3 regions of the Umezawaea sp. NPDC059074 genome follow, and region 2 is predicted to be linked to each of the others. Evidence: riboswitches for the same ligand, from Rfam matches in the RefSeq annotation. Region 2 holds a riboswitch; each other region holds the start of a gene.

Region 1 (7,329 bases), on a different contig from region 2:
GACGTGGGCAGCCTGAACGGCACCTACGTCAACCGCGAGCCGGTCGACCAGGCCGTTCTCGCGAACGGCGACGAGGTGCAGATCGGCAAGTTCCGCCTCGTGTTCCTGACCGGTCCGGGAGCCGGGGGCCAGGGGCAGCAGTGACGGCTGCCGGGCGGCCACAGCGCGGTGGGTTGAGCATCGGGGCGGTGCTGGCACAGCTCCGTCCCGAGTTCCCCGACGTGACGATCTCGAAGATCCGCTTCCTGGAATCCGAGGGGCTGGTCCGCCCGGCCCGCACTGCCTCGGGCTATCGGCAGTTCACCTCGGTGGACGTCGACCGCCTGCGCTTCGTGCTGGCCGCCCAACGGGACCACTACCTCCCGTTGAAGGTCATCAAGCAGCAGTTGGACACCGCCGACGAGCCGCCGAGGCGCGCGCTGATGGCGGTGGAGGGCGTTCCGACGGCCGAGCACTTCCAGCAGGCGGCGTCGACGGCCCGGCTCACCCGCGAGGAGCTCCTGGCCCAGTCGGGCCTCAGCAAGACGATGCTGGCGGACCTGGAGCAGTACGGGATCGTCCGCTCCGGCGCGGCCGGGTTCTACGACCCGGACTCCGTGCTGGTCGCGACGACCGTGCGCGCGATGGCCGAGTTCGGCATCGAACCCCGCCACCTGAGGGCGTTCCGGGCGTCCGCGGACCGCGAGGTGGGTCTGCTGGAGCAGATCGTCACGCCGCTCTACCGGCAGCGCGACGCCGACGCGCGCGGGCGGGCGGAGGAGGTGCTGCGGGAACTGGCAGTGCTCTCGGTCACGTTGCACACACTGCTGGTGAAGGCGGGCCTGCGCGGTGTCGCGGGTGGATAGCGCTTCCGGGCAGCTCACGGCCGCTTGACCGCGGTGTCCGCATCGTGATGTCGAAGTGGACACCAGTGGGGCACTGGGCCCGCTTGGCGGGTAGCGTCGAAGATGTACGTGGAGGATCCTCGTAGTCGTACGGGGACGCCGTGGTTCAGCGCGCTGAGGGAGGCGATACCCGATGAGCGAGATGCGCGTCGTGGGAGTGCGGGTGGAACTGCCCGCCAACCAGCCGATCCTGTTGCTGCGCGAGACCGAGGGCGAGCGGTACCTGCCGATCTGGATCGGCTCCGTCGAGGCGACGGCCATCGCACTCGAGCAGCAGGGTGTGCGGCCCGTCCGGCCGCTCACGCACGACCTCCTCAAGGACGTCATCGGCGCTCTGGGGCGCCAGCTGGAGCAGGTCCGCATCACGGACCTCCAGGAGGGCACGTACTTCGCCGAGCTGGTGTTCGACGGCGACGTGCGGGTGTCCGCGCGCCCCAGCGACTCGGTGGCGCTCGCGCTGCGGGTCGGCGTCCCGATCCACGCGGACGAGTCCGTGCTCGCCGAGGCGGGCCTGATCATCCCGGACGAGCAGGAGGACGAGGTCGAGAAGTTCCGCGAGTTCCTCGACTCCATCTCGCCGGAGGACTTTCGAGGGGCCGACACCTGAGTCGGACACCTGAACGCGCCGAGAGGGCCACTCACGAGTCTCGTGGGTGGCCCTTCGTGCGTCCGCGGCCGTGTGGCGCGACGACGCAGCGTGACGGCGTTCGCGGAGACCGCACTTTGAGGGGTCCCACGGTCGCGCTACCCAATGTCATGGGCGTTCGGCTAAACGATCACTAAACGTCACTCGAACGGGTCAAGTGGGCGTAATCTCTCACCCTCAGGTTGAGGGTGAGGAAATACGTGTACCGCGCGTCGCGTTGACCTGCCCCCAACCCGGTCCTACCGTCGAACTCGAGTGAATTGCGACGGTGTGATTCCACAGCGTGGCCCTTCACGGCCGGTGTTCCCCGACTGCGGGACCACCGGTGACGGTCGCCGGTCGTCAGACCGGCCGAGGGGAGGCAGGCGTGGCAGAGGAAGCGCCCATCCGGGCCGGATCCGGGGAACAAGGTGAGCTGTTCCCGGACTCCTCGCTGCCAGACGAGTACGTCGGCTACCGCGGGCCCGCCGCGTGCCAGATCTCCGGCATCACCTACCGCCAGCTCGACTACTGGGCGCGCACCGGACTGGTCAACCCGACGATAAGGAGTGCCCAGGGCTCGGGCAGCCAGCGGCTGTACTCCTTCAAGGACATCCTCGTCCTCAAAGTGGTGAAGCGGCTGCTCGACACCGGTGTCTCCCTCCAGAACATCCGGGTCGCCGTCGAGCACCTGCGCAAGCGGGGCGTGCAGGACCTGGCCAGGATCACGCTGTTCAGCGACGGCACGACCGTCTACGAGTGCACGTCCCCCGAGGAGGTCGTCGACCTCCTCCAGGGCGGGCAGGGCGTGTTCGGCATCGCGGTGAGCGGGGCCATGAGGGAGATCAGCGGCACCATCCACGAGTTCCCCGCCGAGCGCGCCGACGGGGTCGAGATCGACGGCGTCAGCAACGACGAGCTGTCGCAGCGCAGGCGCAACCGGGCGATCGGCTGAGCACCTCGGCAGGTCGCCCGCTGCTCCGAATGCCATAGTCCGGGCGTGCACCCACGCCTGGTTCCCCTGATGTCGGCGGCCCTGCTCGTCACCGCCGCCGCGTGCTCGTCCTCGACCGAGGGGTCGGCCCGGATCCGGGTCGACCAACTGGGTTTCGTCACGGACGGCGTGAAGCACGCCTACCTGATGGCGGCGGACGCTCCGGAGTCGTTCCGGGTCGTGGCCGAAAGTGGAACGGTTGTGCTCGAAAGCGCTCCGTCATCGACGGCGGCCCGCTGGAGCGACGCCTATCCAGCCGTGCGCGTGCTCGACCTGACGGCCGTGACCACTCCCGGCCAGTACCGCGTGGAGGCCGCCGGGGCGGTGTCCCCGCCGTTCCGGATCGACGCGGCGCAGGCCCTGTTCGCCGGTCCCGTCGCGGACACCGCGCGCTTCTTCGTCACCCAGCACGACACGGCCCACACGGCCGACCGCGCCGCCGACGTGTACGCCGCCCCGCGCTACGACCCGGACGGCAAGACCCTCCTCGACCCGGCGTTGACCAAGGTCGGCGGCCCGGTCGACGTGTCGGGCGGCTGGTTCGACGCGGGCGACTTCCTCAAGTTCACCCACACCACGTCCTACGCCACGGCCCAACTGCTGCTGGCCCAGCGGGACTCGCCGGTCCACTCCGACGCCGTCGCCGCCGAGGCCCGCTACGGCCTGGACTGGTTGGGGCGCGTGTGGGACGGCTCCACGCTGTACGCCCAGGTCGGCATCGGCGCGGGCAACGAGGGCGTGCTGACCGACCACGACGTGTGGCGTCGCCCGCAGGACGACGACGCGCTCGACGTGGCCCCCGGCGACCCGAAGTACCACGTCAAGCACCGCCCGGTGTTCCGCGCGAACGAGCCGGGCACACCCGTCAGCCCGAACCTCGCGGGCCGCGTGGCCGCCGCCTTCGCCCTGTCCGCCCAGGTCGCCCCCGACCCGACGAGCGCCCGCCGTTCCCTGGACACCGCCGCGACCCTGTTCGCCAAGGCCGACACCAGCGGCGCTCCCTTGGTGACCGCGTTCCCCCGGACCTTCTACCCCGAGACGGCGTGGCAGGACGACCTGGAGTTCGCGGCCGTGGAACTGGCCCTGGCAGGCCGCACCTTGGGCGACCCGCGCTCCGCCGACTGGCAGACCGCCGCCGCCCGCTGGGCCACGGCCTACCTGGACTCGGACACCCGCGGCACGCTGGGCCTGGCCGACGTGAGCGCCCTCGCCCACGCCGACCTGGCCCGCATCTCGGACGGCCCGCTCAAGGAACGCCTGGTCACCGACCTGGAACGCCAACTGGACGAGGGCGTGTCCCGAGCCGCGAAGGACCCCTTCGGAGCCGGGGCGGTCTACACCGAGTTCGACTCCGTGCCCCACACGTTCGGCCTGGTCATCACCGCGGCCCTGCACCACTCCGTCACGGGCGACAGCCGCTACGACGCCTTCGGCACGACCCAACGAGGCTGGGCCCTGGGCGCGAACGCGTGGGGCTCGTCCTTCGTGATCGGCATCGGCACCACCTTCCCCCGCTGCCCCGAACACCAGGGCGCGAACCTCACCGGCGACACCCCCACCGGCGCGGTCGTGAACGGCCCCAACGCCGCCACCCAGTTCACCGAGCTGAACGCCTTCGAAGGCATGAAACCCTGCACCGTGAACGACTTCGAGCCCTACGACGGCCACGACGCCAGGTACGTCGACCACGTCGGCGCCTGGCAAAGCGTCGAACCCGCCATCGACTTCACCTCCACCGGCCTCCTCGCCTTCGCCCTCTCCGCCCGCTGACCTGCCCGAACGTCACCCCGCCAAAACTGTCGGACCCCCCACGTACTGTCGGATTCGGGGGGCCTTCACGACCGGGGGACCTCCGCCTCGGCGTGGATGACCGTCGGGGGAACGGCCGGTGGACGGCGGGCAGTGATCCGCGTCGCGCCTGCGCCGTGCCGGTCGGCCCGGCGGGTACGATCGGCGCGTAGTCGCATGACCCCGTGCGGGAGAGTCCGGACCCGGCGAGGTTCGGCGCCGAAGGAGCAAATCCTCCCCGGAACCTCTCAGGCGCAAGGACCGCACGGGATAGACGCCTCTGGAAAGTGGGCCGGTTCCTCGGTCCCGCCGACGGTGAAAGCCCGACCCCGGTCGGGTGAAGCTCTCAGGCGCCCGCCGAGCGGGTTGGAGACAGAGGGGGAGGGCAACGGCAGAGCTTTGCCCGCAGCCCGATCCTCGCCGGAGGCGCCTTCCATGACGCAGGACCGCATTCCCCTCGCCGCTCTCGAGCACGGCACGCCGTTCGCCGACCGCCACGTCGGGCCCCGGCCCGCGGAGTTGGCCCGGATCCTCGACGTCATCGGCGTGGGGTCGTTGGAGGAGTTGGCGCAGCGGGCCGTTCCGCCGTCGATCCGCGAGGGCGACCTGGTGCTGGACCTGCCGGATCCCGCGACCGAGACCGAGGCGCTGGCCGAGCTGCGTGAGCTGGCCTCCCGCAACCGCCCGATGACGCAGATGATCGGCCTCGGCTACTACGGGACGATCACGCCGCCGGTGATCCGCCGCAACGTGCTGGAGAGCCCGGCCTGGTACACGGCGTACACGCCGTACCAGCCGGAGATCTCGCAGGGGCGGCTCGAGGCGCTGCTGAACTTCCAGACGATGGTGGGCGACCTGACCGCCCTGCCGCTGTCGAACGCGTCCATGCTGGACGAGTCGACCGCCGCGGCCGAGGCGATGACGCTGGTGCGCCGCGCGGGCAAGTCGAAGTCGACCAAGTTCGTGGTCGACGCCGACACGTTCCCGCAGACGATCGCCGTGATCGAGACCCGCGCCGAGCCGCTGGGCATCGAGGTCGTGGTCGCGGACCTGTCGCAGGGCATCGAGGGTCTCGGTCTCGGCGGCGACTTCTTCGGCGTGCTGCTGTCCTACCCCGGCGCGTCCGGTGTCGTGCGGGACCACGAGTCCGTCATCGCCGAGGTCCACAAGGCCGGGGCGAACGCGGTCGTGGTCGCCGACCTGCTGGCGTTGACGCTGCTGCGCCCGCCGGGCGAGATCGGCGCGGACGTCGTCGTGGGCACGACCCAGCGCTTCGGCGTCCCGATCGGCTTCGGCGGCCCGCACGCCGGGTACATGGCGGTCCGCGCCGGCCTGGAGCGCCAGCTGCCCGGCCGTCTCGTGGGCGTGTCCGAGGACGCCGACGGCAACCGCGCGTACCGGCTCGCCCTCCAGACCCGTGAGCAGCACATCCGCCGCGAGAAGGCGACCAGCAACATCTGCACCGCGCAGGTGCTGCTCGCCGTGATCGCGTCGATGTACGGCGTCTACCACGGTCCCGAGGGCTTGCGGGCCATCGGCACGCGTGCCCACCGCATGGCCACGGTCCTCGCCGCGGGCCTGCTCGAAGGCGGCGTGGACGTCGTGCACGGCGAGTTCTTCGACACCGTGCGGGCGCACGTGCCGGACCGCGCGGCCGAGGTCGTCGAGGCTGCCCGCGCGCTGGACGTCAACCTGCGCCTGGTCGACGACTCCACCGTCGCCATCGCGTGCGACGAGACCACGACCCGCGCGAACCTGGTCGACGTGTGGCAGGCGTTCGGCGTTCAGGTGCCGGACGTGGACGCGCTCGACGCCGACACCGCCGACGGCATCCCCGCCGAGCTGCGCCGCACGTCGGAGTTCATGACGCACCCGGTGTTCCACCTGCACCGCTCGGAGACGGCGCTGCTGCGCTACCTGCGCGCCCTGTCCGACAAGGACGTCGCGCTCGACCGCAGCATGATCCCGCTCGGCTCCTGCACGATGAAGCTGAACGCCACGGCCGAGATGGAGCCCATCACCTGGCCCGAGTTCGCCGACCTGCACCCGTTCGCCCCGGTCGAGGACGCCGAGGGCCTGCTGGCGCTGGTCAAGGACCTCGAGGACTGGCTGGCCGAGGTGACCGGCTACGACGCCGTGAGCATCCAGCCGAACGCGGGCAGCCAGGGCGAGTTCGCCGGCCTCCTCGCGATCCGCGCGTACCACCGCGGGCGCGGCGAGGCGGCCCGCGACGTCTGCCTCATCCCGTCCAGCGCGCACGGCACGAACGCCGCCAGCGCCGTCATGGCCGGCATGAAGGTCGTCGTCGTGAAGTGCGACGACAAGGGCAACATCGACCTCGGCCACCTGCGCGAGACCGTCGAGGCGCACCGCGACGACCTCGCCGCGATCATGATCACCTACCCGTCCACGCACGGCGTCTACGAGGACACCGTCCGCGAGGTCTGCGGCCTCGTGCACGACGCGGGCGGCCAGGTGTACGTCGACGGCGCGAACCTCAACGCCCTCATCGGCCTCGCCCGGTACGGCAAGTTCGGCTCGGACGTCTCGCACCTCAACCTGCACAAGACGTTCTGCATCCCGCACGGCGGCGGCGGCCCCGGCGTCGGCCCGATCGGCGTCCGCTCCCACCTCGCCCCGTACCTGCCGAACCACCCCCTCCAGCCCACGGCCGGTCCCGAGACCGGCGTCGGCCCGATCAGCGCCGCCCCGTGGGGTTCCGCGTCGATCCTGCCGATCTCCTGGGCGTACGTCCGCATGATGGGCGCCGACGGCCTCCGCCGCGCGACCCTGACCGCGATCGCCGCCGCCAACTACGTGGCCCGCCGCCTGGACGAGCACTACCCGGTCCTCTACACCGGCGAGGGCGGTTTCGTCGCCCACGAGTGCATCCTCGACCTGCGCGGCATCACCAAGAGCACGGGCGTCACCGTCGACGACGTGGCCAAGCGCCTCGCCGACTACGGCCTCCACGCCCCGACCATGTCGTTCCCGGTTCCGGGCACGCTGATGGTCGAGCCGACGGAGAGCGAGGACCT
Region 2 (7,329 bases):
ACCTGTTCCGGCTCGTCTACCGGTACGGGCTGAGCATCCCGCCGGAGATCGCCGCGGTGTTCCGCGCCCTCGCGACGCTGGAGGGCACGCTCGGTGCCCTCGCTCCCGGCTTCAACATCGTGGTCGAGTCGCGGGCCTTCGCCACCGCCCGGATCGGCGAACGCCTGACGCCGGAGTCGTTGCGCGGCGCGGTGGTGGAGGAGCTGCACTCGCTGCTGCCGATGCTGCGCCGCCTGCCCCGGCGGGCGGACCGCATCACCAGCGCGCTGGAGCAGGGGCGGCTGGGGATGAACGTCCGGCTGTTCGCCGACGACCGCGACCGGCGGTTCGTCACGGGCCTGCTGCACCAGGTGATGCTCACCGGACTGGGCGCGACGGCCGGGATCATGGCCGTGCTGCTGATCGGCACGACCGGCGGCCCGCAGGTCGTGCCGGGCGTCGACCTGCACCACCTGTTCGGCTACAACCTGCTGGTCATCAGCGTGCTGCTGGGGCTGCGCGTGGTCGTGACGATCTTCCGGCCGCGCGGGGCGTGAGGGGGCCGCCGAGACGTAGGGTGGACGGTAGACGGGTCCACTCGAAAGGCGACGACTTGAGCATCTACGACATTCCGGTCACCACGATCTCCGGCGAGCCGACCACGTTGGAACCGCTGCGCGGCAAGGCCGTCCTCGTGGTGAACGTGGCGTCCAAGTGCGGCTCGACCCCGCAGTACACGGCGCTGGAGCAGCTCCAGAAGCAGTACGGCGACCAGGGCTTCTCCGTGGTCGGCTTCCCGTGCAACCAGTTCATGGGCCAGGAGCCGGGCACGTCGGAGGAGATCGCGACGTTCTGCTCCACCACCTACGGCGTGACGTTCCCGCTGTTCGAGAAGGTCGAGGTGAACGGCGAGCACCGGCACCCGGTCTACGCCGAGCTGACCAAGGCCGCCGACGCCGACGGCAACGCCGGTGACGTCGGCTGGAACTTCGAGAAGTTCCTGATCAACCCCGACGGCGAGGTCGTGGCGCGGTTCCGCACGCCGGTCCAGCCCGACGACGAGCGGGTCGTGAAGGCCATCGAGGCCGTCCTCCCCGCGTGACGCGGTGGGGAGCCCCGGTCGCGGGGCTCCCCGTCACGGACGCGAGCGGTGGAACTCCCAGGCGTCCGCGATGATGTCCTTCAGGTCCGGCTTCGCCTGCCGCCACCCGAGTTCGGTGCGCGCCTTCTCGGCGGACGCCACGCTCGTGACCGCGTCGCCCTCGCGGCGGGGCGCGGTGCGGGTCGGCACCGGGTGCCCGGTCACCTCGCGCACCGCCTCGACGACCTCCAGGTTCGAGAAACCCCGGCCGTTGCCCAGGTTGTAGACCTTGTGCTTGCCCGGCTCGGCCGCCTCCAGCGCGAGGACGTGCGCCGACGCCAGGTCCTCGATGTGGATGTAGTCGCGCACCGGCGTGCCGTCCGGCGTCGGGTAGTCGTCACCGAACAGCAGGAACTCGTCCCGCTTGCCCGCGGCCACGTCCAGCACCATCGGGATCAGGTGCGTCTCCGGCGTGTGCCGCTCGCCGAGGTGCCCGCTCGCGCCCGCCGCGTTGAAGTACCGCAGCGACACCGCGCCGAGCCCGGACGCCTGGCACTCCCACGGCAGCATCATGTCCACAATGGACTTGCTCGCGGCGTAGGGGTTCTGCGGGTCGACCACGGCGTCCTCGGCCAGCGGCTCCAGGCCGTTCGCCGCGTACATCGACCCGGTCGAGGAGAAGATCAGCCGCTTGACGTCGTTGGCGCGCATCGAGTCCAGCAGCGTCATCGTGCCGCGCACGTTCACGTCGAAGTACAGCTCGGGCTTGCGCACCGACTCGCCGACGGAGATCTTGGCCGCGAAGTGCAGCACCGCGTCGAACGACGAGTCGACCACCTGCGAGGCCGCGCTGAGCGGCAGCTCGTGCAGCACCGCGCCCTCCGGCACGTTGTCCACGAAGCCCGTCGACAGGTCGTCCAGCACCTCGACCTCGTGCCCGGCGGCCACCAGCGCCGCGACCGTCGCGCTGCCGATGTACCCGGCGCCGCCCGTGACCAGCAGCTTCATCCAAGACTCCCCGCGTAGTGGTCCCCGACTCGGGCCCGACCCTACGCGGCGGCACGGAGAGCGCCGACACATCGGACGTCTGTACGCTCGCGGCGACGGTCCACGGACGAAGGAGCAGCGATGTCGGCTTCCGCACCACAACGGCACATCCGAGTCGTCGGAGTGCTGCCCGAGAAGCGCGAGGAGTACCTCCGCCTGCACGAGGTCGTGTGGCCCGACGTCGAAGCCCGCCTCACCGCCAGCGGCATCACGAACTACTCGATCTTCATCCTGGGCGACCGGCTCATCTCGTACTACGAGTACGTCGGCGACGACTACGAGGCGGACATGGCCCTCATCGCCGCGGACCCCGTCACGCAGGAGTGGTGGACCCTCACCGACCCGTGCCAGGTCCCCGTTCCGGAAGCGGGCGAGGGCGAGCTGTGGGCCGACGCCACCGTGGTGGCACCTCCGCTGACGCCGCACCCGCGCGTGGAGCGGGGCTCCACGCGCGGGGCGGTCAGCACTCGATGACGTTCACGGCCAGGCCGCCGCGCGCGGTCTCCTTGTACTTCACGGACATGTCCGCGCCGGTGTCGCTCATGGTCTTGATGACCTTGTCCAGCGACACGAAGTGCGAGCCGTCGCCGCGCAGCGCCATGCGGGCCGCGGTGATCGCCTTGATGGCGGCCAGCGCGTTGCGCTCGATGCACGGGATCTGGACGAGCCCGCCGATCGGGTCGCAGGTGAGGCCCAGGTTGTGCTCCATGGCGATCTCGGCGGCGTTCTCCACCTGTTCGGGCGTGCCGCCGAGCACCTCGGCGAGACCGCCGGCGGCCATCGAGCAGGCCGAGCCGACCTCGCCCTGGCAGCCGACCTCGGCGCCGGAGATGGACGCGTTCTCCTTGAACAGCACGCCGACCGCGCCCGCGGTGAGCAGGAAGCGGACCACGCCGTCGTCGGACGCGCCCGGCACGAACCGCGTGTAGTAGTGCAGGACCGCGGGCACGATGCCCGCCGCGCCGTTGGTCGGGGCCGTGACGACCCGGCCACCCGCGGCGTTCTCCTCGTTGACGGCCAGCGCGAACAGGGTCACCCAGTCCATGACGCGCAGCGGGTCGGTGGCGAAGTGCTCGCCCGCCAACGTCTTGCGCATCTCGGCGGCCCTGCGGCGCACCTTCAGCCCGCCGGGCAGGACGCCGTGCTCGGTGCAGCCGCGCTCGACGCACTCCTGCATCACGTGCCAGATCCGCAGGAGCCCTTCGCGGATCTCGGCCTCGCCGCGCCACGACTGCTCGTTCTCCAGCATCACCGAGCTGATCGACAGCCCGGTCTCCCTGGTGCGGGCCAACAGCTGGTCGCCGGTGAGGAACGGGTGCGCCAACGGGGTGTCGTCGGCCTTGATCTTGTCCGCGCCGCTGGCGTGCTCGTCCACCACGAACCCGCCGCCGACCGAGTAGTACACGGCGTGGTCCAGCGACTCGCCGCCGTCGGCGAACGCCTCGAAGCGCATCCCGTTGGGGTGCACGGGAAGCGACTTGCGGCGGTGCATGACGAGGTGCTTGTCGTGCACGAACGCGATCTCGTGCCCGCCGCCCAGCCGCAGCCGCCCGGTCCGCTTGATCTCCTCGAACCGCTCGTCGGCGGCCGCCGGGTCGACCTCCTCCGGCTTGCAGCCCTCGAGCCCGAGCAGCACGGCCTTGGGGCTGCCGTGGCCGTGGCCGGTCGCGCCGAGCGAGCCGAACAGCTCGGCGTTCACCCGCGTCACGCCGTCCAGCAGGCCGCGCGAGCGCAGCCGGTCGACGAACATCGACGCGGCGCGCATCGGGCCCACCGTGTGCGAGCTGGACGGCCCGATGCCGATGGAGAACAGGTCGAAGACGCTGATCGCCATTAGCTGCCCGTCAGTTCCGCGTACTTCGCGGCGGTGAGGAGGCCCTCGGCGTTCTCGACGCGCACCTTGAACAGCCACCCCGCCGCGTACGGGTCGGTGTTGACCAGGGCCGGGTCGTCGACGACGCCCTGGTTGACCTCCACGACCTCGCCGCTGACCGGCGCGTACAGGTCGCTGACCGACTTCGTCGACTCCAGCTCGCCGCAGACGTCGCCGGAGGTGACGGTCGTGCCCACCTCGGGGAGCTGCACGAAGACCAGGTCTCCGAGGGACTCGGCGGCGTAGGAGGTGATGCCGACCGTGACCGGCTCCTGCGTGCCCGGCTTCCAGTCGACCCACTCGTGTTCCGGGGTGTAGAGCAGGTGATCGGGGTACTCCACAGCGGCACTCCACGGGTCTGGGGGATCAGCGCGCGCCAAGCACGCCGACCTCGGTGTCGGTCCGACTCCCCCTCTGTCATGGGACCTGAGAGCTTCACCGCGCGAACGCGGCTTGCACCGTGGGTGCGCGCCTGGGCACGCTTTCCAGAGTCGCCTCGCCCGAGCGGTTCTCGTTGCCTGAGAGTGTGCGGGGTACTTGCTCCTTCGGCGCCCCGGCAGCTGCCGGGGTCTCTCCCGCTCGGGTTGCGGCGCCGCGAGGGCGCCTCGGCCGTTCTTCAGTTGGCGATCGAGCTGAAAGCTATGTGCCCACCGAACGGGTGTCAACGCGCGTACGACGGGCCTCACCCGGCGGCGTTGTGCCGGCAGGCCAAAGCGACCCCTATCGGGTAGTGCGGCGAGCACGATGACAGCGAACGGGGTATGCCGGACCTTTGAGGCAACAGCCCAGCTCCCGCCCCTCGTAGTCGAAGGAGTCACCGTGCGGATCGCCGTCCCCCGCGAGATCAAGAACCACGAGTACCGCGTCGCGTTGACCCCGGCCGGTGCGCACGAGCTGACCCGCCGCGGCCACGACGTGTTCGTCGAGGCCGGCGCGGGCCTCGGTTCCGCGATCACCGACGCCGAGTACGAGGCGGCGGGCGCGAAGGTGCTGGCCACGGCCGACGAGGTGTGGGACCAGGGCGAGCTGGTGCTCAAGGTCAAGGAGCCCATCGCGGCGGAGTACCACCGCCTGCGCGCCGGGCAGGTGCTGTTCACCTACCTGCACCTGGCCGCCGACCTGCCGCTGACCGAGGCCCTCATCGCGTCCGGCACCACGGCCATCGCGTACGAGACGGTGCAGACCGCGAACGGCGCCCTGCCGCTGCTGGCCCCGATGTCCGAGGTCGCGGGCCGCCTGGCCCCGCAGGTCGGCGCGTTCGCGCTGATGAAGCCGTCCGGCGGCCGGGGCGTGCTGCCCGGCGGCGTGCCCGGCGTGGCCCCCGCGCGCGTTGTCGTCATCGGCGGCGGCGTGGCGGGCGTGAACGCCGCGACCATCGCCGTCGGCATGGGCGCGGACGTGGAGATCCTCGACACGAACGTGGACCGGCTGCGGCAGATCGACGCCCAGTTCGGCGGCAAGCTCCGCACGGTGGCGTCGAACAGCTACGCGGTCGAGCAGGCCGTGCTGGAGGCCGACATGGTGATCGGCGCGGTCCTCGTGCCCGGCGCCAAGGCCCCCAAGCTGGTCAGCAACGAGCTGGTCTCGCGGATGAAGCCCGGCTCGGTGCTGGTCGACATCGCCATCGACCAGGGCGGCTGCTTCGCCGACTCCAGGCCCACGACCCACGCGGACCCGACGTTCCAGATCCACGAGTCGGTCTTCTACTGCGTCGCGAACATGCCCGGCGCCGTGCCGCGCACGTCGACCTACGCGCTCACCAACGTGACGCTGCCCTACGCGGTCGCGCTGGCCGACAAGGGCTGGCAGCCCGCCCTGCGCGCCGACAAGTCCCTCGCGCTCGGCCTCAACGTGCACGCGGGCAACCTCGTGAACCTGCCGGTGGCGGAAGCCCTCGACCTCCCGCACACCCCCCTCGACCAGGTCGTCTAGGCGACTGCGTGACAAACCGGGCAGCTACTTCGGTAGCTGCCCGGTTTGCGTTTGAGCAGGTGATCGCGGCCCGTGGCGATTCCGGGCGTGAAAAAGCGACCCGCTCAACCAGCCTGGGGGTCACTGGGAGCGGGCCGCCACGCACAAGCTTAGACAACAACCGGCCGCCGTGCCCAGTTGGCCCACCGATTCGAGACCTGAGACTTCGGGGTCGTGGACCACTGCCCGTGTTCGACCCTCAAACAAACGAGTGAATTACCCGAACACCAGTACTCCCCGGGGTCCCCACGACCGATGGACGTAGCAGGGGCCAGCATCGCTACGCAGCGGGTTCGACCGCTCTCACCCCGTTAACCCCGGAAGCCCGAGCACACTCCGTTAGGAGCGCACATGGCTGAACCACAGGGCTGGATCGACTGCCACGACCCCTTCGGCAGGGACCGCTCGATGACCGTTCTCGTCGAGGACGACCGAGTTCTGCTGGTCGCGCCCCCCGGAGAATCCGCTGTGATGTCCGCCACCCAGACCCGGCGGCTGCACCAGCTCCTCGACCAGGCCGCGGCGACCTCCGCCGCGCCCGAACAGGGGTGACGCGCGGTGGAAGAGGCACTGCGCAAGGCCGTCCTGCAACGGCTCGCGCTGCTCGACAAGGTCGCTGAGCAGGGCGAGGCGGAGTCGCTCGTGCCGCTCGCGCGGTCGGAGATCCACCGCCTCGCGGACGGCTGGCGACTGCTGCTGACCGTGCACCAGCCGGACGAGGACAGCCGGTGCCGCGCGTGTCCCGGCTGGCTGCGCCGCAGGCGGTGGCCGTGCCAGATCTGGACGATGGCGCACCAGCACCTGATCGGCGAGGGGGTAGCGCACCGCGACCGCCGCAAGCCGTTGCGCAATCCGTTCACTCGAACGGGGCTGGACCCGGTCGCGGCCGAGCCCGCGTTCCCGACGACCGAGTACGACGACCTCGACCTCGACGAGATCCCGCCGGAGACCTCCGCGGAGCGCACCACCGAACTCCCGGTCGTGCCCGCCGCCGTCGAAGCCGGTGTGCACCGCGCCCCCGTCGTGAGCAGGCCGCGCCACGCGCTGCCGGATTGACCGGATCGCCCGGACCCGGCGTTCCCTCTAGGGCAGGATGACCCCCGAGCGGGGCCACGACACCCGCACATCGGGAGGGAACGCGTGCACGACGGCAGTGGGCGCATCGTGGTGCAAGGCCTGACCAAGCAGTTCGGTCCGGTCACCGCGGTGCAGAACCTGAGCTTCACGGTCGAACCGGGGTCGGTCACCGGGTTCCTCGGCCCGAACGGTGCGGGCAAGACGACGACGCTGCGGATGCTGCTCGGCCTCGTCACGCCCACCGCGGGCACGAGCTTCATCAACGGGCGGCCGTTCCACCAGCTCGGCAACCCCGCGCGGG
Region 3 (7,329 bases), on a different contig from region 2:
TGGTCCACCGAGCGGCTCTGCCGGGTCGTGGACGAGTGCGTGCAGCTCTTCGGCGGCTACGGGTACATGACGGAGTACCCGATCGCGCGGGCCTGGGCGGACGCGCGGGTGCAGAAGATCTACGGCGGCACGAACGAGATCATGAAGGAAATCATCGCCCGATCCCTGTAGGAGGCAGTCGTGAAGCAGGGACCACTGGCCGGGCTGAGGGTCGTGGAGCTGGCCGGGCTCGCGCCCGCGCCGTTCGGGGCGATGGTGCTGGCCGACCTCGGCGCGGACGTCGTCCGGGTGGACCGGATCGGCGGCGACCCCGGCGCGGTGCCCGGCGACCCGCTGGGCCGCGGCAGGCGGTCGGTCGGCATCGACATCCGCACGCCCGAGGGGGCCGGGCTGGTGCTGCGCCTGGTCGACCACGCGGACGTGCTGATCGAGGGCTTCCGGCCCGGCGTGACCGAGCGGCTGGGCATCGGGCCCGCCCAGTGCCTGGCCCGCAACCCGCGGCTGGTCTACGGCCGGATGACGGGCTGGGGCCAGGACGGGCCGCTGGCCGACCGCGCGGGCCACGACATCAACTACATCGCCGTCGCGGGCGCGTTGGAGCCCATCGGACGGGCCGGTGAGGCGCCGACCGTGCCGCTGAACCTGCTCGGCGACTTCGGCGGCGGTGGACTGCTGCTGGCCATGGGCGTGCTGGCCGCGCTGTACGAGCGCGAGCGGTCCGGGCGCGGGCAGGTCGTCGACGCCTCGATGGTCGAGGGTGCGGCGCTGCTCACCACGTTCCTGCACGGGATGCGCGCGGCGGGCGGCGAGAAGGGCGAGCGCGGCACGAACCTGCTGGACGGCGGCGCGCCGTTCTACGACGTCTACCAGGCCGCCGACGGCCGGTACGTGGCGCTCGGGGCGCTGGAGGAGAAGTTCTTCGCCGAGCTGGCCGCGCTGCTGGGCCTGACCGACCTGCCGAACCGGCACGACCCGGCGAACTGGCCTGAGCTGCGGGAACTCATCGGGGCGGCGGTCGCGACGAAGACCAGGGACGAGTGGGCGGACCTCGCGGCGGGCACGGACGCGTGCCTCGCGCCGGTGCTCGAACCCGGCGAGGCGCCCTCGCACCCGCACAACGTCGCGCGCGGCACGTTCATCGACGTGGACGGGACGGCGCTGCCCGCTCCGGCCCCGCGGTTCGACCGGACGCCCGCGGGCCATCCCGAGCCGCCCGTGCGGGCCGGAAAACACACGATCGAAGTGCTCGAGGAGCTCCGTGTCCCAGAAGCTGAGATTACGGAACTGAGTCGGTCCGGAGTTATTGGCTGATCATTAAAAGGGCAGCGAAATACGCGCCGGGAAAGTGTCACGGCATTAGATCGCGGTTGTCACGCAGCGTGCTCGCCGAGCAGCGCTCGGGTGAGCGGCGGGACCCTCGGGGTGTGCTGATGGTTCGCGAGTACCTCGGTGCGCTGGCTGGGGATTGTCGGGCGAGACGCCCGTACCCAGGTCATCGTCCCGGCGAAGCGGGACCTTGAGCGGCCATTCGGGTGATGCTGGAGGGTCGCTTGACGCCATCAGGCGGCGGATCTTGGGTCCGGACGGGGGCAGGAGGCGTGTTCGACGTTCATCATCCGGGTGAATGGGGGACCATGTCGGGTGACGCGGCGTGCACCCGGTCGTCACCGGGGGTCCGCCGGCACGTACCTGAGCGGACGGAGTGGCTTGACGTGAACACGAAGAAGGTGGTCGTGCTGGCGGCGGTCGCGCTGGTGCTGTTCCTCCTGATCACCCGCCCGGTTGAGTCCGCGGACGCGGTGTCGCAGGTGCTCGCCTGGCTGCGCCAGGGCGCGGAATCCATCATCACGTTCGTCCGGAGCCTCTTCGGCTAGTAGCTCCGCGCCCGGTTCGTCCCGCTTCGCCGGGTGTCGCGGCCCGCCGCCACGGGGGCCGCGACAGCCGTGTCAGACCCGTCACCCACGGTGACACGGCCCCCGCGCCGTTGAGCCTTATGGGTGGAATAGGGGCTATAACACCCTGGTAACGGGGTTACTGACAAACAAGGGTCTAGCGGTTGCCCAAACCGTTGAATACGGTGCGCTGCATTGGCTGATCTTCGACCCCAGGGAGGCATAAATGGTCGAGGACTCCGGAGTCGACGAACTGCTTAGGCAGTGGGCGGCGGAGCGGTCGGACGACGCTGAGATGCAGGAGGTGAACCGGATCAAGAACGCCTGGCTGGCGGAGGCACCACCCAGCGCGTCGCCGGGGATCCCCAGCCAGCGGGCGAACGGTGGACCACGAGGCGTGGTGCGGGTCGAGTCGGCCAGCCCCGCGTACGTGGCGGCTATGCGGAGGAGGGCGCCCGAGGTGCCCGAGGTCCTCCTGGAGGCGGCGGCGAGCTACTGGCAGCTCGTGGGCGACCTCGCCGAGGCTGAGCAGTGGTGGGACGCGGGCATCAGCCCGTTGGACCAGCGCGCTCTGGACTACCGGGTGGCCGGGCTCCTGCCCGCCGACCTCGGTCGTCGACTCGGTCCGATGACGGTGCTCCAGCACCTGCGTCGGGGCAGCGCGGCGGCGTGGTGCGTCGCGCGTCTTCAGCGGCAGCGCCGGGACGGCGTCGCCTAGGACGGTCGGCGGTCCGGAAACGGGAGTGGGCTCCGAGGCGGAGCCCCAACCCTTGGGTCACCCGGCCCTGGACCTCCAACCGCGGTACCGCCGGTGCTAGCTTTGACTGGTGTCCGGCGGCCCGATCACCCCCCAGCGCGTGTCCATCGCGCTCCTCTGCGTGGTCACGCTGGTGGGTTGTTGCGGTCTCGCGTGGTGGCAGTGGACGAGGTTCGAGTCCGCCGCGGGGACCTTCCAGAACCTCGGCTACGTGTTGCAGTGGCCGCTGTTCGGACTCTTCCCGGCCTTCATGGTCTGGCGCATCCGCAGGCTCGACGCGCAGCGCGGGGCGGAGGCCCCGAAAACCGAGCCGCCCGTGGACGCGCCCACGCCTGTCGTTACCGTTGACGCCGTCAGTGCTCCCGTCGTGGACGAGGACGACGAGCTGGCGGTCTACAACCGCTACCTCGCCGACCTGAACGCGCGGGACTCGCGGTAGCGGAGCGAAGGCGGTCGGACGGGCGATGAGCGGTGCGTTGAACCGGTTCAGGTTCATGGCCTACGTGGTCGGTGTCGGCCTGCTCCTGCTGGTCGTGGCGATGCTGTTGAAGTACGTCGGCGACGCCCCCGGCATGGTCAAGGTCGTCGGCCCGGTCCACGGCTTCCTCTACGCCATCTACCTGGTCGTCGCGGTCGACCTCGGGCTCAAGTCCCGGTGGTCGATGAAGGGCACGATCCTGGTGCTGCTCGCGGGCACGATCCCGTTCCTGTCGTTCTACGCGGAGCGCAAGGTGGTCGAGCGCGTCCGCGAGGGCGTCCCACTGTGAGGCGACCCCTGTTGACCTGCGGCACGGCCTGCGAATAGCGTCTGGGCACATCAACTGAACACGGCCGTCGATGGCGCGCGGAAGAGTCCCCGCGAGGGGCGCCGAAGGAGCAACTCCTCCCCGGAATCTCTCAGGCACAGGTACCGCGCGACGCAGGCAACTCTGAAAAGCAGGCGCACCCGCGCGCCTCGCCCACGGTGCAAGTCGCGCTCGCGCGACGAAGCTCTCAGGCTCATGACAGAGGGGGAGGCTCGCTCACAGGAGGAGTCTCGCCGATGACCGTGTTCCCACTGCCCGCCGCCGGTCGACTCGACGCCCACGCGGCGGAGTCGGCCGTTGAGCATGCCCACCAGGGAGGATCCACCCAGATGGAAAGCCGTCGGACGCCGCTGCACGCCGAGCACGAGGCGCTGGGCGCCATGTTCACCGACTTCGCGGGCTGGCGGATGCCGCTGCGCTACGACAGCGAGCTGGTCGAGCACCACGCGGTCCGCACGACGGCCGGCCTGTTCGACCTGACGCACATGGGCGAGATCGTGCTGGAGGGCCCCGAGGCCGGCGCCGCGCTGGACTACGCGCTGGTGGGCCACAGCTCCGCGATCGGCGTCGGCCGCGCCCGCTACACGATGATCACCCGGGCCGACGGCGGGGTGCTGGACGACCTGATCGTGTACCGACTGGGTGAACTCGAGTACCTCGTCGTGGCGAACGCCTCCAACGCCGAGCTGGTGTTCGGCGAGCTCGTCGAGCGGGCGAAGGACTTCGACACCACCGTCGTGGACAGGTCGACGGACTACGCGCTGCTCGCCGTGCAGGGCCCCAACTCCACCGCGATCGTGGCGGGCCTGACGCCGACCGACCTGGCGACGGTGAAGTACTACGCGTCGTACCCGACCGAGGTCGCGGGCACGCCGGTGCTGCTGGCCAGGACGGGCTACACGGGCGAGGACGGCTTCGAGCTGTTCGTGGCCCCCGCCGACGCCCCCGCCGTCTGGGCGGCGCTGCTGGAGGCGGGCAAGGACCACGGGCTCAAGCCCGCCGGGCTCGGCTGCCGCGACACGCTGCGCCTGGAAGCCGGGATGCCGTTGTACGGCAACGAACTCGACACCGCGCACACCCCGTACCACGCGAACCTCGGCCGGGTCGTCAAGCTCGACAAGCCGGGCGACTTCGTCGGCCGCGACGCGCTGGCGAAGGTCGCGGAGTCCGGTGTGGACACCACGCTGGTGGGGCTCAAGGCCGCGGGCCGCCGGGCGCCGAGGCACGGGTACACCGTGCTCGACGCGGACGGCGCCGCGGTCGGCGAGATCACCAGCGGGGCGCTGTCCCCGACGCTCGGGTACTCGGTGGCGATGGCGTACGTGGCCAAGTCCAGCGCCGAGCCCGGCACCAAGCTGGCGGTCGACGTCCGAGGCAGGCAGGAGCCCGTCGAGGTCGTCGCACTGCCGTTCTACAAGCGCGCCAACTGATCCGGTCAAGGGAGATCACATGTCCGACCACTTCACCACCTCCCTCGCGGAGTTCGACCCCGAGGTGGCCGACGCCGTCGCCGCCGAGCTCGCCCGCCAGCAGAACACGCTGGAGATGATCGCGTCGGAGAACTTCACGCCGGTCTCGGTGCTCCAGGCGCAGGGCTCGGTGCTCACCAACAAGTACGCGGAGGGCTACCCCGGCCGCCGCTACTACGGCGGCTGCGAGCACGTCGACGTCATCGAGCGCCTCGCGATCTCGCGGATCAAGGAGCTGTTCGGCGCGGGCTTCGCGAACGTGCAGCCGCACTCCGGCGCGCAGGCCAACGCCGCCGCGATGTTCGCGCTGCTCAACACCGGCGACACGATCCTCGGCCTCGACCTGGCGCACGGCGGCCACCTGACCCACGGCATGCGGATCAACTTCTCCGGCAAGCTGTACAACGTGGTGCCGTACCACGTGTCCGATTCGGACGGTCTGGTCGACATGGCCGAGGTCGAGCGCCTCGCCGTGGAGCACCAGCCGAAGCTGATCGTCGCGGGCTGGTCCGCCTACCCGCGCCAGCTGGACTTCGCCGAGTTCCGCCGCATCGCGGACTCCGTCGGCGCGTTCCTGATGGTGGACATGGCCCACTTCGCCGGCCTCGTCGCCGCGGGCCTGCACCCGAGCCCGGTGCCGCACGCCCACGTGACCACGACCACCACGCACAAGACCCTCGGCGGTCCGCGCGGCGGCGTGATCCTGTCCAACGACGCCGACATCGCGAAGAAGATCAACTCCGCGGTGTTCCCCGGCCAGCAGGGCGGCCCGCTGGAGCACGTGATCGCGGGCAAGGCCGTGGCGTTCAAGCACGCGGCGAGCCCGGAGTTCGCCGACCGCCAGCGCCGCACGGTCGAGGGCGCGAAGATCCTCGCCGACCGCCTGCTCCAGCCCGACGCCGCCGCGGCGGGCATCAAGGTCCTCACCGGCGGCACCGACGTCCACCTGGTCCTCGTCGACCTGGTCGCGTCGGAGCTGGACGGCAAGCAGGCCGAGGACCGCCTCCACCAGGTCGGCATCACGGTCAACCGCAACGCGGTCCCGAACGACCCCCGCCCCCCGATGGTCACGTCCGGCCTGCGCATCGGCACCCCCGCCCTCGCCACCCGCGGCTTCGGCGCGGCCGACTTCACCGAGGTCGCCGACATCATCGTCGCCGCCCTCCAGGCCGAGCCGGACTTCACCGAACTCCGCACGCGCGCCGAGGTCCTGGCCGCCAAGCACCCGCTGTACTCGGACCTCTGATCCCGGTCCCGGCACACGAGAACGGCCCCCGCGGTGCGGGGGCCGTTCTCGTTTCTCACCGCGAAGCGAATGAGCGGCAAGACAATCGGGTGACCAGTGAAGCCCGGCCCCTTCCCCGGGGCCGGGCTTCACTGGTCTACCAGTGGTTTCGCACTACGCGGCGGGGGCCGTCACGCCCGGCGGCAGGCACTGGACGTTGCGCTTGCCATCCGGCTGGATGACGAACCACGTGCCGCCAACGCCCTGGCCCGCCCACTTGCCGGGGCCCGGGTCCTTGGAGTACGTGTACAGCGCCCAGCCCGCCAGGGTGACCTGGGTCTTGCCGTCGGCGCGGACGATCGTGCCGACGAGGGCCGGGTCGACGCCTTCGAGCTGCGGGGTGGAACCCGCGGCGACCTCGACCGGCGGCCAGGTCTCGGCGCACTTGTCGTTGCAGTTGGACGCCGGCGGCTTGGGGGTGTCCTTGTCGAAGCGGTACAGCGTGCGGCCGTCGCCGTCCTGCACGACGTCGCCCATCTTGTCGACGGTCTTGGCGACCAGTCGGATGTTCGACACGGCGGGGGCGGCGGGGGTCTGGGCGGCGCTCGTCTGGGCGCCCGCGGCGGGAGCCACAGCCTCGCTGCTGGTGGCCGGGGTGTCGTAGCCGTAGTCACCCGGCGCGGCAGCTGCCTCCACCGCGGAACCGGTCTGAGCCACGTTGGTGCCCTGAACGCCAACGGCGTTGGTGCTCCACATGACCAGGGCGAGCACGGTTGCCATGCCGCCTGCAACGGCGATGGCGATGCGGTTACGTCGGATCACTTCTCAACTCCTCCTCGTCCGTTCATTCGCTTCACTGGAGCAATACGGCCGGTCCGCGTGAGCGGTTCAGAACCGAACCGAAAACAATCTGGAGACGAACTACAGCTACCCGTCTTGGCTCAGGAGGCTCGTGGTGGTCGGTACCGGTGGAGTGGCAGGTCAGCTTGCCTCGGTGGTCGAGAAGGTGCTCGGAACGGCACTGCCGATCGGGCTGAGGGCGTGGGACGGGAGCAGCGCGGGGCCGACGTCCGGCCCGGTGGCGGTCATCCGGTCCAAGCGCGCGCTGCGCCGCCTGGTGTGGAACCCGAACGAGCTGGGCCTCGCCCGCGCGTACGTGGCGGGCGAGCTGGACGTGGAG

Evidence for each region. A riboswitch is a leader RNA that binds a small molecule or an ion and turns the genes downstream of it on or off. The one in region 2 is predicted to bind glycine.
Region 1: linked by a shared signal. The riboswitch ahead of gcvP (aminomethyl-transferring glycine dehydrogenase) and the one ahead of gcvH (glycine cleavage system protein GcvH) in region 2 are both predicted to bind glycine.
Region 3: linked by a shared signal. The riboswitch ahead of gcvT (glycine cleavage system aminomethyltransferase GcvT) and the one ahead of gcvH (glycine cleavage system protein GcvH) in region 2 are both predicted to bind glycine.

What each region holds. Positions count from the first base shown of each region.
Region 1 covers NZ_JBHYHC010000001.1:78,923-86,251, forward strand. The annotation lists gene garA (glycogen accumulation regulator GarA) at 1-144, shown strand, start outside; gene ACFWW9_RS00370 (MerR family transcriptional regulator) at 141-845, shown strand; gene ACFWW9_RS00375 (bifunctional nuclease family protein) at 1,018-1,491, shown strand; gene ACFWW9_RS00380 (MerR family transcriptional regulator) at 1,898-2,464, shown strand; gene ACFWW9_RS00385 (glycoside hydrolase family 9 protein) at 2,510-4,273, shown strand; glycine riboswitch at 4,470-4,565, shown strand; gene gcvP (aminomethyl-transferring glycine dehydrogenase) at 4,727-7,329, shown strand, end outside.
Region 2 covers NZ_JBHYHC010000107.1:17,422-24,750, forward strand. The annotation lists gene ACFWW9_RS34155 (ABC1 kinase family protein) at 1-536, shown strand, start outside; gene ACFWW9_RS34160 (glutathione peroxidase) at 593-1,081, shown strand; gene galE (UDP-glucose 4-epimerase GalE) at 1,115-2,068, opposite strand; gene ACFWW9_RS34170 (L-rhamnose mutarotase) at 2,189-2,581, shown strand; gene ACFWW9_RS34175 (L-serine ammonia-lyase) at 2,568-3,941, opposite strand; gene gcvH (glycine cleavage system protein GcvH) at 3,941-4,321, opposite strand; glycine riboswitch at 4,476-4,568, opposite strand; gene ald (alanine dehydrogenase) at 4,800-5,912, shown strand; gene ACFWW9_RS34190 (hypothetical protein) at 6,303-6,503, shown strand; gene ACFWW9_RS34195 (hypothetical protein) at 6,510-7,007, shown strand; gene ACFWW9_RS34200 (ATP-binding cassette domain-containing protein) at 7,092-7,329, shown strand, end outside.
Region 3 covers NZ_JBHYHC010000013.1:65,483-72,811, reverse strand. The annotation lists gene ACFWW9_RS09395 (acyl-CoA dehydrogenase family protein) at 1-171, shown strand, start outside; gene ACFWW9_RS09390 (CaiB/BaiF CoA transferase family protein) at 181-1,311, shown strand; gene ACFWW9_RS09385 (hypothetical protein) at 1,713-1,874, shown strand; gene ACFWW9_RS09380 (helix-turn-helix transcriptional regulator) at 2,119-2,610, shown strand; gene ACFWW9_RS09375 (hypothetical protein) at 2,720-3,088, shown strand; gene ACFWW9_RS09370 (DUF3817 domain-containing protein) at 3,114-3,416, shown strand; glycine riboswitch at 3,485-3,572, shown strand; gene gcvT (glycine cleavage system aminomethyltransferase GcvT) at 3,785-4,885, shown strand; gene glyA (serine hydroxymethyltransferase) at 4,905-6,170, shown strand; gene ACFWW9_RS09355 (hypothetical protein) at 6,324-6,971, opposite strand; gene ACFWW9_RS09350 (class I SAM-dependent methyltransferase) at 7,144-7,329, shown strand, end outside.